DNA from 2 places in the Xanthomonas sp. F14 genome. Region 2 is predicted to be linked to the other one. Evidence: predicted binding sites of a transcription regulator. Region 2 holds the regulator's gene; the other holds the start of a gene.
The links. Region 2 encodes FliA, which starts transcription of late flagellar genes. Its sites were predicted from a motif close to TAAAGTTTNNCNNNCNNNGGCCGATAA; they were not measured.

Region 1: a site for FliA is predicted at 3,740-3,766, ahead of GGR73_RS09790 (methyl-accepting chemotaxis protein). Genes of this name have one in related genera too.

Annotation. Positions count from the first base shown of each region.
Region 1 covers NZ_JACHOM010000002.1:293,951-300,086, forward strand. The annotation lists gene pgeF (peptidoglycan editing factor PgeF) at 1-189, shown strand, start outside; gene GGR73_RS09780 (DUF4166 domain-containing protein) at 192-716, shown strand; gene GGR73_RS09785 (thiol-disulfide oxidoreductase DCC family protein) at 787-1,212, shown strand; gene GGR73_RS09790 (methyl-accepting chemotaxis protein) at 1,805-3,673, opposite strand; gene GGR73_RS09795 (hypothetical protein) at 3,844-4,032, opposite strand; gene GGR73_RS09800 (glucose/quinate/shikimate family membrane-bound PQQ-dependent dehydrogenase) at 4,219-6,136, opposite strand, start outside.
Region 2 covers NZ_JACHOM010000001.1:1,090,425-1,096,560, reverse strand. The annotation lists gene flhF (flagellar biosynthesis protein FlhF) at 1-557, shown strand, start outside; gene GGR73_RS04785 (MinD/ParA family protein) at 544-1,428, shown strand; gene GGR73_RS04780 (RNA polymerase sigma factor FliA) at 1,425-2,192, shown strand; gene cheY (chemotaxis response regulator CheY) at 2,228-2,620, shown strand; gene GGR73_RS04770 (protein phosphatase CheZ) at 2,620-3,246, shown strand; gene GGR73_RS04765 (chemotaxis protein CheA) at 3,249-4,901, shown strand; gene GGR73_RS04760 (XVIPCD domain-containing protein) at 5,153-6,136, opposite strand, start outside.

The sequences.
Region 1 (6,136 bases), on a different contig from region 2:
ACCCGTCCGGGGCATTGGCGGGTGGACCTGTATGCGTTGGCGCGTCAACGCCTGCAGCATGCCGGTGTGCCGGCCAGCGCCATCCATGGCGGCGGGCTGTGCACCATTTCCGAGCCGCAACGCTTCTTCTCGCATCGTCGCGACCGCCGCAGCGGACGCATGGCCACGCTGGCATGGATCGCGCCCTGAGCGTGCCGTTGTTTGCGCAGGTGTTGGGGCAGGACGCGTTCGCGCAGCTGCCTGCGCCGGTGCGCGCGCTGCATTCGGTGCAGCAGCGGCAGACCTTCGCCGGCCGGGCAAGGATTCAACGCGGCACGCATGCGCTGGTCCCGTTACTGGCGCTGTTGAGCCGCTTGCCGCGCAGTGGCGAGGTGGAGGTCGAAGTGGAGTTTCTTGCAGACGCGGCGGGCGAGCGCTGGCATCGGCGGTTCGGCGGCCTGCCGATGCATTCGCGCCTGTGGCGCGAGGGCACGCGCCTGCGCGAACATCTGGGCGCGGTGCGGTTCGAATTCGCGCTGCGCGCCGACGCGCAATCGCTGTACTGGCAGGCCACGCGGGTGTGGGCATTGGGCTGGATCCGGTTGCCTGCGCGCTGGTTCGAGCAGGTGCGTTGCCGCGAGCATGCCGACGCCGGGCGTTACGGATTTCTGGTCGACGTGCACTTGCCGCTGGTCGGCCCGTTCATTCGCTACGAGGGCTGGCTTGAACCACGTTGATCCACCGCTCGCTGACGTGTCTCAGCTGGAGTCGTCTCGGTTGGAGCCTGCTCACTCGAAGCCGTCGCGCGTGGAGCCGCCCGGCCGTCAGCCAGGTGCTGTGCCCGCGACCATCGTGTTCGATGGCGTGTGCCTGCTGTGCAATGGCTGGGTCAGGTTCCTGCTGCGTCATGATCGACGCGGGCGTTATCGCTTTGCCGCAATGCAGGGCCAGGCCGGACGTGCGCTGTTGCAGCAGCATGGGCTGGATCCGGACGACCCGTTGTCGTTTCTGCTGGTGGATGACCGCGGTGCGTGGACCGACAGCGACGCGATCGTGCGGGTGCTGGCCGGGTTGGGCGGCTTCTGGCGGCTGGCCACGGTGTTGCGCGTGGTGCCGCGTCGCGTGCGCGACATCGGCTATCGCCTGATCGCACGCCATCGCTACCGCTGGTTCGGTCGCACCGAGCATTGCATGCTGCCGACACCGGAGCAGCGCGAGCGGTTTCTCGACTAGCGCCCCAGCTAGACGTAGGAGCGCACCTGGGCGCGATGGGGCGTTACCGATAAAGCTTCGTCGCGCCCAGGTGCGCTCCTACGACTGCGCGTTGATTTCTATGATGGCTTGTCGATACGGAGTGCTGTTCGGCCGCGTGCGCTGGATCTGTGGTGGCGGACAGGCACGCCTGCTCGGTGTAGGAGCGCACCTGGGCGCGATAGGGCGTTACCGGGAAAGCTTCGTCGCGCCCAGGTGCGCTCCTACGACTGCGCGCTGATTTCTATGATGGCTTGTCGATACGGAGTGCTGTTCGGCCGCGTGCGCTGGATCTGTGGTGGCGGACAGGCACGCCTGCTTTGTGTAGGAGCGCACCTGGGCGCGATGGGCGTTACCGGGAAAGCTTCGTCGCGCCCAGGTGCGCTCCTACGACTGCGCGCTGATTTCTCTGATGGCTTGTCGATACGGAGTACTGTTCGGCCGCGTGTGCTGGATCTGAGGTGGCGGACAGGCACGCCTGCTCGGTGTAGGAGCGCACCTGGGCGCGATGGGGCGTTACCGATAAAGCTTCGTCGCGCCCGGGTGCGCTCCTACGGTGATCCGTGACGGCGGCTTACGCGGCTGCGTTTTTGAAGCTTGCGGGCGCTGCTCTCGGGTTGCCGCTGTGCGCAGGCTGCAGGCGGAAGATCGACACCGCATCGGCCAGTTCCACGGCCTGTTCTTCCAGGCTGCGCGCGGCGGCGGTGGCTTCTTCCACCAGCGCGGCGTTGCGTTGGGTGACTTCGTCCAGTTGCGCGACGGTGCGGTTGACCTGTTCGATGCCGCTGGATTGCTCGGCGCTGGCGGCGGTGATCTCGCTCATGATGTCGGTGACGTGTTTGACCGAGCCGACGATCTCGCGCATGGTCGCGCCGGCGCGGTGCACCAGGCCCGAGCCCAGTTCGACCTTGTCGGTGGAGTCGGCGATCAGCGTCTTGATCTCCTTGGCCGCATCGGCCGAGCGCCGCGCCAGCGCGCGCACTTCCGAGGCGACCACCGCAAAGCCGCGGCCCTGTTCGCCGGCGCGTGCGGCTTCCACCGCAGCGTTGAGCGCCAGGATATTGGTCTGGAAGGCGATGCCGTCGATGACGCCGATGATCTCGCCGATCTTGCGCGAGGCGGTGCTGATCTGCCCCATGGTGGACACCACATCGTCCATCACCTGGCCGCCGTTGTGCGCGACTTCGCCGGTGCCCACTACCAGCCGGTTGGCCTGCAGCGCGCTGTCGGCGTTCTGCTTCACGGTGGAGGTGAGCTCCTCCATGGAGCTGGCGGTTTCTTCGAGATTGGCGGCCTGTTGCTCGGTGCGCTCGGACAGGTCGGCGTTACCGGCGGCGATTTCCACCGCCGCGCGGCGGATCGTGTCCGATGCGATCTGGATGTCGCCGATGATCTCGGTCAGCCGGGTCACGGTCTGGTTGGTGTCGTCGCGCAGGCGCGCGAAGATGCCGTGCGCATCACCCTCCACGCGTTGGGTGAGGTCGCCTTCGGCCAGTGCACCGATCACCCGCGCCAAGGCGGCCAGGTGGGTTTCCACCGAGTCGTAGATGCGGTTGATGCCCTGCGCCAGCGACAGCAGCACGCCGTCCATGCCGTCGATCTGCATGCGCCGGCTGAAATCGCCGGCCGCGGCGGCATCGATGATCTGGATCAGCGCCTGCTCGGCGTTGACCTGCGCGGTGACGTCCATCCACTGCGCGATGGTGCCCAGCTTGGTGCCGTCGGCGGCAATGATCGGGCTGTAGACGAAGTCGATCTGGCGGCCGAAGAACGGTGCGCGCACCGCCTTGGAGGCGGTCAGCGCACGCATGCGGTCGATCGCGGCCTGGCTGTCGGGATAGATGTCGCCGATGCTGCCGCCGACGAAGCCTTCGGCATGGAAGCTGGGGCGGAAGCTCTGCACATCCGGCTCGATCAGCTTGAGCATCGCCAGCAGTTTGCGGTTGGCGAACAGCACCTGGCCGTCGTCGTCGGCGATGCGGATCATGGTGTCCAGATCGTCCAGCGCCTTGATCACGAACTGGCCGTGGCGCAGCCCCTGTTCCATCACATCGAGACGGATGGCCAGCTTGTCCTGGGTCGCCTGCAGGGCGTGCAGCAACGGCGCGAGTTCGCCGGAGGCGGTGCGCAGATCCAGGCGCTGAAAGCGCCCTTCACCGATGGCGGTCACCGTGCCGATCGCCTGTTGCAGTTGCGCCACACCGCGACGGCGTGCCCACCACCACAGCCCGGCACTTGCCGCGCCCAGTACCAGCAGCGCCGGCAGCAAGCGGCCCAAGCCGGTCCAGACACCGCCGGGCAGCAGCGTGGCGGCGTAGAGCGTCAGCAAGCCCAGCAGCCCGATCTGTGCAGCGGCAGGCAGCCATGCGGCCGTGCTGGCACGCGCAAGGTTCCGGCCGGAAGGCGGGCGGGAGACGGCGGTGGCATCGGGTGAGGGCGACATAGGCTGAGTCCAACTGAGTGATTCGGAGTGGGGAGCGGCGTCCTGCGCTGCATGGGCTGCTATGGGGTATCGGCGGCCGAGCCCGAATCATGACGGCGTGAAATCACCGTTCGTCGGAATCTGCCGACCAGACCCCCGAAAACACCGATGTAGTTGATTTGGAAGCGGTTTCAGTACGTCCCGATGTGCTGCGAAACCGTGATTTGCAGCCGGATACCGGTCTTGCAATTGTAAATTTCACGTGAAATATTGGCGGGCTTCGTAAACACTTCGTAGACCTCGACGCCACGCAGTCCGATCGCATGCACGCCACCAAGACTGGCCAGCGGCGCCATCGGTGCAACGCGACGAACACGCATCGAAGCGCGGGGAATCGGGAGTGGGGATTGGGGAATCGGGCGCGCCATCAATCCAGCCCAGCCCTGAAAGACGACAGAAAAGCGCTTTTCCCATTCCCGAATCCCGATTCCCGATTCCCCAAAAAAAAACCGGCCATCTCACGATGACCGGTCTATCGATACCTAACTAGCTGACGCTACACCGGCTTACTTCGCCGGCTTGGCGCCCGCGTCGTCGGGCAGCGCCCAGGCGATCACGCTGTCGCCCGACTTGGTTTCCATGCGGTCGTGTCCACCCACGGCGGCCACGATGTACTGCTTGCCGTCGATGGTGTAGCTCAGCGGAGCGGCCTGCGGGCCGGCCGGCACGCGGGTCTCCCAGACCTGCTTGCCGGTGCGGGTGTCGAAGCCGCGCATGAAGTCGTCCAGGGTCGCGCCGATGAAGGTCACGCCGCCGGCGGTGGCCAGCGAGCCGCTGTTGTTGGGCGTGCCGATCTCGAACTTGGTCTTGGACGGGATACCCATCGGGCCCTGGTCGTAACCGGTGCCCAGCGGACGCCGCCAGATCACCTGCTGGGTGCGCAGGTCCACGCCGGAGATGTAGCCCCACGGCGGTGCCACGCACGGCGTGTTGAGCGGCGACATCCACGGCTCCTTGCGGGCGCCGTAGGCCAGGCCCTTCTGCGCCATGTAGCCGGGCGTCTTGCTCTTGCCGTCGAACACCGACACCACGCCCAGCTCATTCATCTTTTCGCGGGTGTAGACCTGCAGGGTGTAGGGCAGGCGATTGCTGTTCATCACCATGATGCCGCGCTGCAGATCGACCGAGACGCCGCCCCAGTTGATGCCGCCGTGATTGCCGGTAAAGGCCAGCGAGCCCTGCAGGGTCGGCGGGGTGAACATGCCTTCGTAGCGCAGCTGCTTGAACTGGATGCGGCAGGCCAGCTGGTCGAACGGGGTCATGCCCCAGGCGTCGGATTCGACGATGGTTTCATACTCGCGGCTCGGTGCGCCCACGGTATTGGGCATGCCCGGCGAGATCGGCTGCGTGGCCGCGGTCCAGTCGCCGTGATCGGTGCCCTGCGGCACGGCGATCTGCTTGACCGGCATGAGCGGCGCACCGGTGGCGCGGTCCAGCACGAACACCTGGCCGGACTTGGTGGCCTGGATCACCGCAGGACGGGTAGCGCCGCCGGCGACCGGCCAGTCGACCAGGTTCGGCTGCGGGCCGATGTCGTAATCCCACAGGTCGTGGTTGACGGTGCGGAAGTGCCAACGCTCCTTGCCGGTGGCCGCATCCACGGCAACCAGCGAGGCGGTGTATTCCTCATCCTGCGGGGTACGGCCCTTGCCGAAGAAATCGCCCGAGGCATTACCGGTCGGCAGATAGACCAGGCCCAGCTCGTCGTCGGCGGCCATCAGCGACCACACGTTCGGGGTGGAACGGGTATAGGTCTGCCCGGCCGGCGGCTCGGCGGTGATCGCCGGGTTGCCCAGGTCCCAGGCCCAACGCAGCTGGCCGGTGAGCGCATCGAAGCCGCGCACCACGCCCGACGGCGCATCGCCTTCCTGGCCGTCGCGCACCTGGCCGGTGGGCTGGATTACCACGCCGCGCATCACTACCGGTGGCGAGGTCGGGCCGACAAAGCCCGGCTTGGTGTTGCCGGTGCCGGCATTGAGATCGACAAAGCCGTTGTTGCCGAAGCTGGTGCACAGCTTGCCGGTCTGCGCGTCCAGCGCGCCGAGGCGGCCATCGACCATCGGCCAGAAGATCCGCGTCGGGCACTCGGCGGTGCCTTGCGGCGCCTGGTAGTACGACACGCCGCGGCAGGTGGTGGCGGCAACGCCGGCCATCGCCTTCGGATTGGTCTGCGGGTCGAAGCGCCAGCGCTCCTTGCCGTTGGCCGCTTCCACCGCGATCACCTTCTGGGTCGGGGTGCAGATGTAGAGCAGTTCGCCGACCTTGAGCGGGGTGTTCTGGAAGGCGTAGCCCAGCTTGGAGCCGGCCGGCTTCAGATCGCCGGTATGGAATTCCCAGGCCACCTTCAGGTTCTTGGCGTTTTCCGGGGTGATCTGCGCACCGGGGGTGTAGTGGTTGGACAGGTTGGAGCCGGCGTACGAGGTC
Region 2 (6,136 bases):
CCGCCCAGCACGCCCCGCGCGACGTGGCCCTGGTCACCACCGACACCCAGCGCGTCGGCGGCCGCGAGCAGCTGCACAGCTACGGCCGTCAGCTCGGCATCGCCGTGCACGAGGCCGACAGCGCCGAGAGCCTGCTGGAACTGCTCGAACGCCTGCGCGACTACAAGCTGGTGCTGATCGACACCGCCGGCATGGGCCAGCGCGACCGCGCCCTGGCCGCCCAGCTGAACTGGCTGCGCGCCGCGCACCAGGTCACCTCGCTGCTGGTGCTGCCTGCCAACGCGCACTTTTCCGACCTCGACGAGGTCGTGCGCCGCTTTGCCCACGCCAAGCCCCAGGGCGTGGTGCTGACCAAACTTGACGAGACCGGCCGCTTCGGTAGTGCGCTGTCGGTCGTCGTCGATCACCAAATGCCCATCACCTGGGTGACTGACGGACAGCGGGTCCCCGACGACCTGCACCGCGCCAATGCCGCCAGTCTCGTTCTTCGCCTTGAAGATTTGCGGCGCGCTGCCGATAAGCCCTGTACTCCGGAGCACAACCATGCAGTCGCGTGAATACGCCAAGCTGACCAACGCCTTCCCCCTGTCGGCGACCCGTCCCGAGCCCCTGGGCCCGGTGCGCACCATTGCCGTGACCGGTGGCAAGGGCGGCGTGGGTAAAACCAACATCTCCGCCAACCTGGCCGTGGCGCTGGCCGACATGGGCAAGCGCACGCTGCTGCTGGACGCCGACCTGGGCCTGGCCAACCTGGACGTGGTGCTGGGCCTGTCGCCCAAGTACACCCTGGCCGACCTGATCGCCGGCCGCTGCACGCTGGATGAAGTGATCATCGAAGGCCCCGGCGGCGTGCTGGTGGTCCCGGCCGCCTCCGGTCGCCGCCACATGGCCGAACTGGCCCCGGCCCAGCACATTGGCCTGGTCAACGTGTTCTCCGAGCTGGAGCGCGACCTGGACGTGATGGTCATCGACACCGCCGCCGGCATCACCGACAGCGTGCTGACCTTCTGCCAGGCCGCCCAGGACACCGTGGTGGTGGTCTGCGACGAGCCGGCCTCGATCACCGACGCCTACGCGCTGATCAAGGTGCTCTCGCGCGAACGCGGCGTGGACCGCCTGCAGATCATCGCCAACATGGTGCGCGACCCCAACGAGGGCCGCCTGCTGTACGACAAGCTGTCGCGGGTCTGCGAAAAATTCCTCGGCGACGTGTCGCTGAACTACCTCGGCCACGTGCCGCAGGACGACTGGTTGCGCCTGTCGGTGCAGCGCCAGCAGCCGGTCATCAAGGCCTACCCCGCCAGTCCGTCGGCGCAGGCCATTGCAGAAATCGCTCGCCGTACCTCGCGCTGGCAGGCCCCCACCGTGCCGCGCGGCAATGTCGAGTTCTTCGTCGAACGCATCATCCAACGGGGAGTGGCCGCATGAGCACCGCTACCGCAACCACGGCCAGCGCGCAGTACCGCGCCGTGCAGCGCAACAACGCCAACGACATCGTCACCCAGCACGCCGACCTGGTGCGCCGTATTGCCCACCATCTGGCCGCGCGCCTGCCGGCGAGCGTGGAAGTGGACGATCTGATCCAGGCCGGCATGATCGGCCTGATCGAAGCCTCGCGCAGTTACGACTCCGAACAGGGCGCCTCGTTCGAGACCTATGCCTCGATCCGCATCCGCGGCTCGATGATCGACGAAATCCGGCGTGGCGACTGGGTGCCGCGCTCGGTGCACCGCCGCGCACGCGACGCTGCCGCCGCCGTGCGCAAGATCGAACAGCACACCGGCCGCGCCGCCGCCGCCACCGAAGTGGCCGCCGCGATGGAGATGCCGCTGCCCGACTACCTGCGTCTGATGGAAGATGCCGCCCGCGGCCAGGTGCTGAGCCTGGAGTCGCGGATCGAGGATCACGGCGAGCTGGACACCACCGCCAAGGGCGGCCCCAATCCGCAGCAGATGATGGAGCGTGGCGAATTCGGCCGCGAGCTGGGCAAGGCCATCGGCCAATTGCCCGAGCGCGAGCAGCTGGTGCTGTCGCTGTACTACGAACAGGAATTGAACCTGAAAGAAATCGGCGCCGTGCTCGGTGTCAGCGAATCGCGCGTCTGCCAGATCCATGGCCAGGCGGTGGTGCGTCTGCGCGGCCGCCTCAAGGTCTTCGAACTGGCCGATGCCGGTGTCGAAATTGACGAATGATTTTTTCGCGCATTTTTTAGTGTTAGGAGCTTGATGTGAACAAGAACATGCGGATTTTGATCGTGGACGACTTCTCGACGATGCGACGTATCGTCAAGAATCTGTTGGGCGATCTGGGCTTCACCAATACCGCAGAGGCCGAAGACGGCAACAGCGCATTGGCGGCGTTGCGGGCCGGCCCGTTCGATTTCGTGGTCACCGACTGGAACATGCCCGGCATGACCGGCATCGACCTGCTGCGCAACATCCGCGCCGACGCCAAGCTCAAGCACCTGCCGGTGATGATGGTGACCGCCGAAGCCAAGCGCGAGCAGATCATCGAAGCGGCCCAGTGCGGCGTGAACGGCTACATCATCAAGCCGTTCACCGCACAGACGCTGGAAGAGAAGCTGGGCAAGGTGTTCGAACGTCTGGCGGCGACCGCCTGATGAACGCCACCGTGGAAGCCGATGCCGAACGTGCCGCCCTGATCGAGCGCCTGCAGCACGCGCTCGATGCACTGGAAAGCGGTGACCAGGTCGCCTGGCGGCGCGAGGTGGACCACCTCGCCGCGCTGCGCACGCGCCCGATGATGCAGAGCCTGAGCCGGCTCGCGCGCGAACTCGGGCAGGCGCTGGGCGAGCTGCCCACCGTGCCCGAGGAAGCCGGCGAACTGGACGATGCCTGCTCGCGCCTGGACCACGTGGTGGAAATGACCGAGAAGGCCAGCCATCGCACGCTGGACCTGGTCGAGGAATGCCGCGAGCTGGCCAACCAGCTGCGCGACGGTGGCCTGAACCAGGACCAGGGCGCGCTGATGGACAAGATGCGCCATAACCTGACCGAGCTGTCGCTGGCGCAGAGCTACCAGGACCTGAGCGGCCAGATCATCCGTCGCGTGGCCGGCATCGTGCGGCGCGTGCACGAGGGCTTCGGTGCACTCGGCCTGCCGCCGAAGAATCCCGAGCCGAAGAAAGACGACGGCGGTCTTGCCGGTCCTGCAGTCAAGGGCCTGGACCGTCACGCGGTGTCGCAGGACGACGCCGACGACCTGCTGTCCGGATTGGGGCTGTAACCATGAGTGCTGTTCCAGACGATATTGCTGCCGATTTCATTGTCGAGGCCCAGGAGATCCTGGATCGCCTCGGCGAACAGCTGGTGTCGCTGGAACAGGCACCGGACGAAGCCGACCAGCTCAACGCGGTGTTCCGCGGCTTCCACACGCTCAAGGGCGGCGCCGGCTTCCTGGCGATCAAGCCGATGGTGGAGCTCTGCCACGCCGCCGAGGAAACCCTGGGCATGGCGCGCTCCGGCCAGGCGGTGCTGCAGGCGCATCACTTCGATGCCGCGCAGCAGTCGCTGGATTATCTGCAGGCCATGCTGGATGCGATGGGCTCGGGCGAAACCGTGCCGCACGCGCCGGCCTCGCTGATTGCGCAGTTCGATGCCAAGAGCGGCCCGCCGGCGGTCAAGGCCGCGCCCAAGGCCGCTGCCGCAGCACCTGCACACGATGACGCACATGGCGCTGCTGCGCCTGGCGCCAAGGCCGCGCCCAAGGCGGCGGCCAAGGCCGCCGACGCCGAGCAGACCGTGCGCGTGGACACCAAGCGCCTGGATGCCATCGTCAACCTGATCGGCGAACTGGTGCTGTCGCGCAACCGTCTCAAGACCCTGCGCACCCGCCTGCGCGACGAAGAACTCGACCGCGCGGTCAGCACCCTGGACATCGCCACCGCGCGCCTGCAGACCGCGGTGATGCGCACCCGCATGCAACCGGTCAGCAAGGTGTTCGCGCGCTTCCCCAAGGTGGCCCGCGATGTCGCGCGCACGCTGTCCAAGGAAGTGGAACTGGAACTGATCGGCGCCGAGACGGAACTGGATCGCAACCTGGTCGAAGCCCTGGCCGACCCGCTGGTGCACCTGGTGCGCAACGCGATCGACCACGGCATCGAATCGCCGGCCCTGCGCGAAGCCACCGGCAAACCGCGCAGCGGCCATGTGCGCCTGTCGGCGCAGCAGGAAGGCGACTACGTCAGCATCGAGATCCAGGACGACGGCGCCGGCATCGACCCCGAACGCCTGCGCGAAATCGCCCGCAACAAGGGCCTGATCGACGCCGAGGCCGCCGCCCGCCTGAGCACCGACGAGTGCCTGCATTTGATCTTCATGCCGGGCTTTTCGACCAAGGCCGAGGTCACCGACATCTCCGGCCGCGGCGTGGGCATGGACGTGGTGCAATCGCGCATCCGCGAACTCAGCGGACAGATCCAGATCCAGTCCGAACTGGGCCGCGGCAGCCGCTTCATGATCCGTGTGCCGCTGACCCTGGCCATCCTGCCCACGCTGCTGGTGCAGGCCGGCGAAGCGGTCTATGCCCTGCCGCTGGCGCGCGTGGTCGAGGTGCTGCACGCCCCGCAGACCTCGCTGGGCTGGTTCGACGGCCGCGCCGTGCTGGACCGCCGCTCGCACACCCTGCCGCTGATCGACCTGCGCCGCTGGCTTGGCGTGCCTGCCGAACAACCGCCGCTGCTGACGGTGGTGCTGCTGCAGGCCGGTGAAACCCGCTTCGGCCTGGTGGTAGACCAGGTCCGCGGCCGCGAGGAAGTGGTGATCAAGCCCCTGCCCCGTGCCCTGCGCGGCCTGCCCGGCTACGCCGGCGCCACCCTGATCGGCGACGGCCGCATGGCGCTGATCCTGGATGTGGATGGGCTGCGCTCCAGCGATCATTGAGGTTGGGGATTCGGGATTCGGGATTGGGAGAATCGGGAATCGGGAATCGGGAATCGGGAAGACGATCCTGTTTGCCTGATCTAACGACAACGGCCGCGTACTGCGGCCGTTGTCGTTTTTACTACCAGCATGGCTGCCGATCTACGCCGCTACGCGCGCAGGCATGGGCGCGATGGTTTGGCGAAGGTCAGGCTGCCGTGGAAGTGAACCTGGAACCGTTATTTGGACCTCGTTATCTCGTTGCGAAACACTCAGCGCGTCATCGACGGACCAGCCTGGCTGACGGCTTGCTGGGACTGCTCCAGCGTTTGCTGCTGTTCGCGCGCCTGGGCCTGAGTCTGGTTGATTGCCTGCAGGCGATCGAACGACTGAGTCTCTGGTGTCTGCACGGCGTCCATGGTCGACATATGGGCACGCTGGTGAGCCGGGTCGTTGAGGGCGCCCTGAACGACGAAGACCTTCTCGCCGCCCGCCAGCTGAGCCGTTGGGTTGTTGAGCACCACATGATCCACCCGCGACAACCCTTCCTCTTTTGCCAGCGCAAGCAGGCTAGCTGTCATGCGCTCGCTCGATGCATCCCACTCTCTGCCATGTGCGCTATCGAGCTTTTGCACCCCGCCTCTGATCTGCTGGTACAGCGGGTGATCCGCATGGTCTGGGTCTGACGGAAGACGCTGAGCTGAGGTCCCTTGCGATTGGGATTCACGTGCACGGAGCTCCTGCTCCAGCTTTTGTGCAGAGATCGGCGAGACATGCAGATGAGTGTTCTTGCTGTGCTGGAACAAGCCCGGCGTCGGGGGCTGGGTGCTGCTATCCAGGTAAGGCATCGGGCGCGTATTGCTGCCCAGGTCAATACCATTGCGTTCTAGTGCATCCTCTTTGAGACCAAGCCGCTGCAGGTTAAAGATCATCGGTTGCTCAGGCGTGCCCTGCTGCGCCTTATTGTAGTGACGCTCAAAGATCGCTGCGGTGCCGATGACCCAAGGTCCGTAGTGGTTGTGATAGTCAGATAGGCCGCCATAACCGATCTGCGTATCCTGTGCTGGTTTATCGAAATAGTTGACACCCATTGCCTCGATATTTGCCGGCGTGGCTGACATGGTCAAATCTTGATTCAAGGAAAGATTTGGCTTTAAGGTGTAGACGAGACCTTGGCTTCCCGCAGCGGTATCGATGAAGTCACGCATCCGTCCTGGGGCCGCACGATAGATATCCTCCAAGGTCGGCTGAGGTGT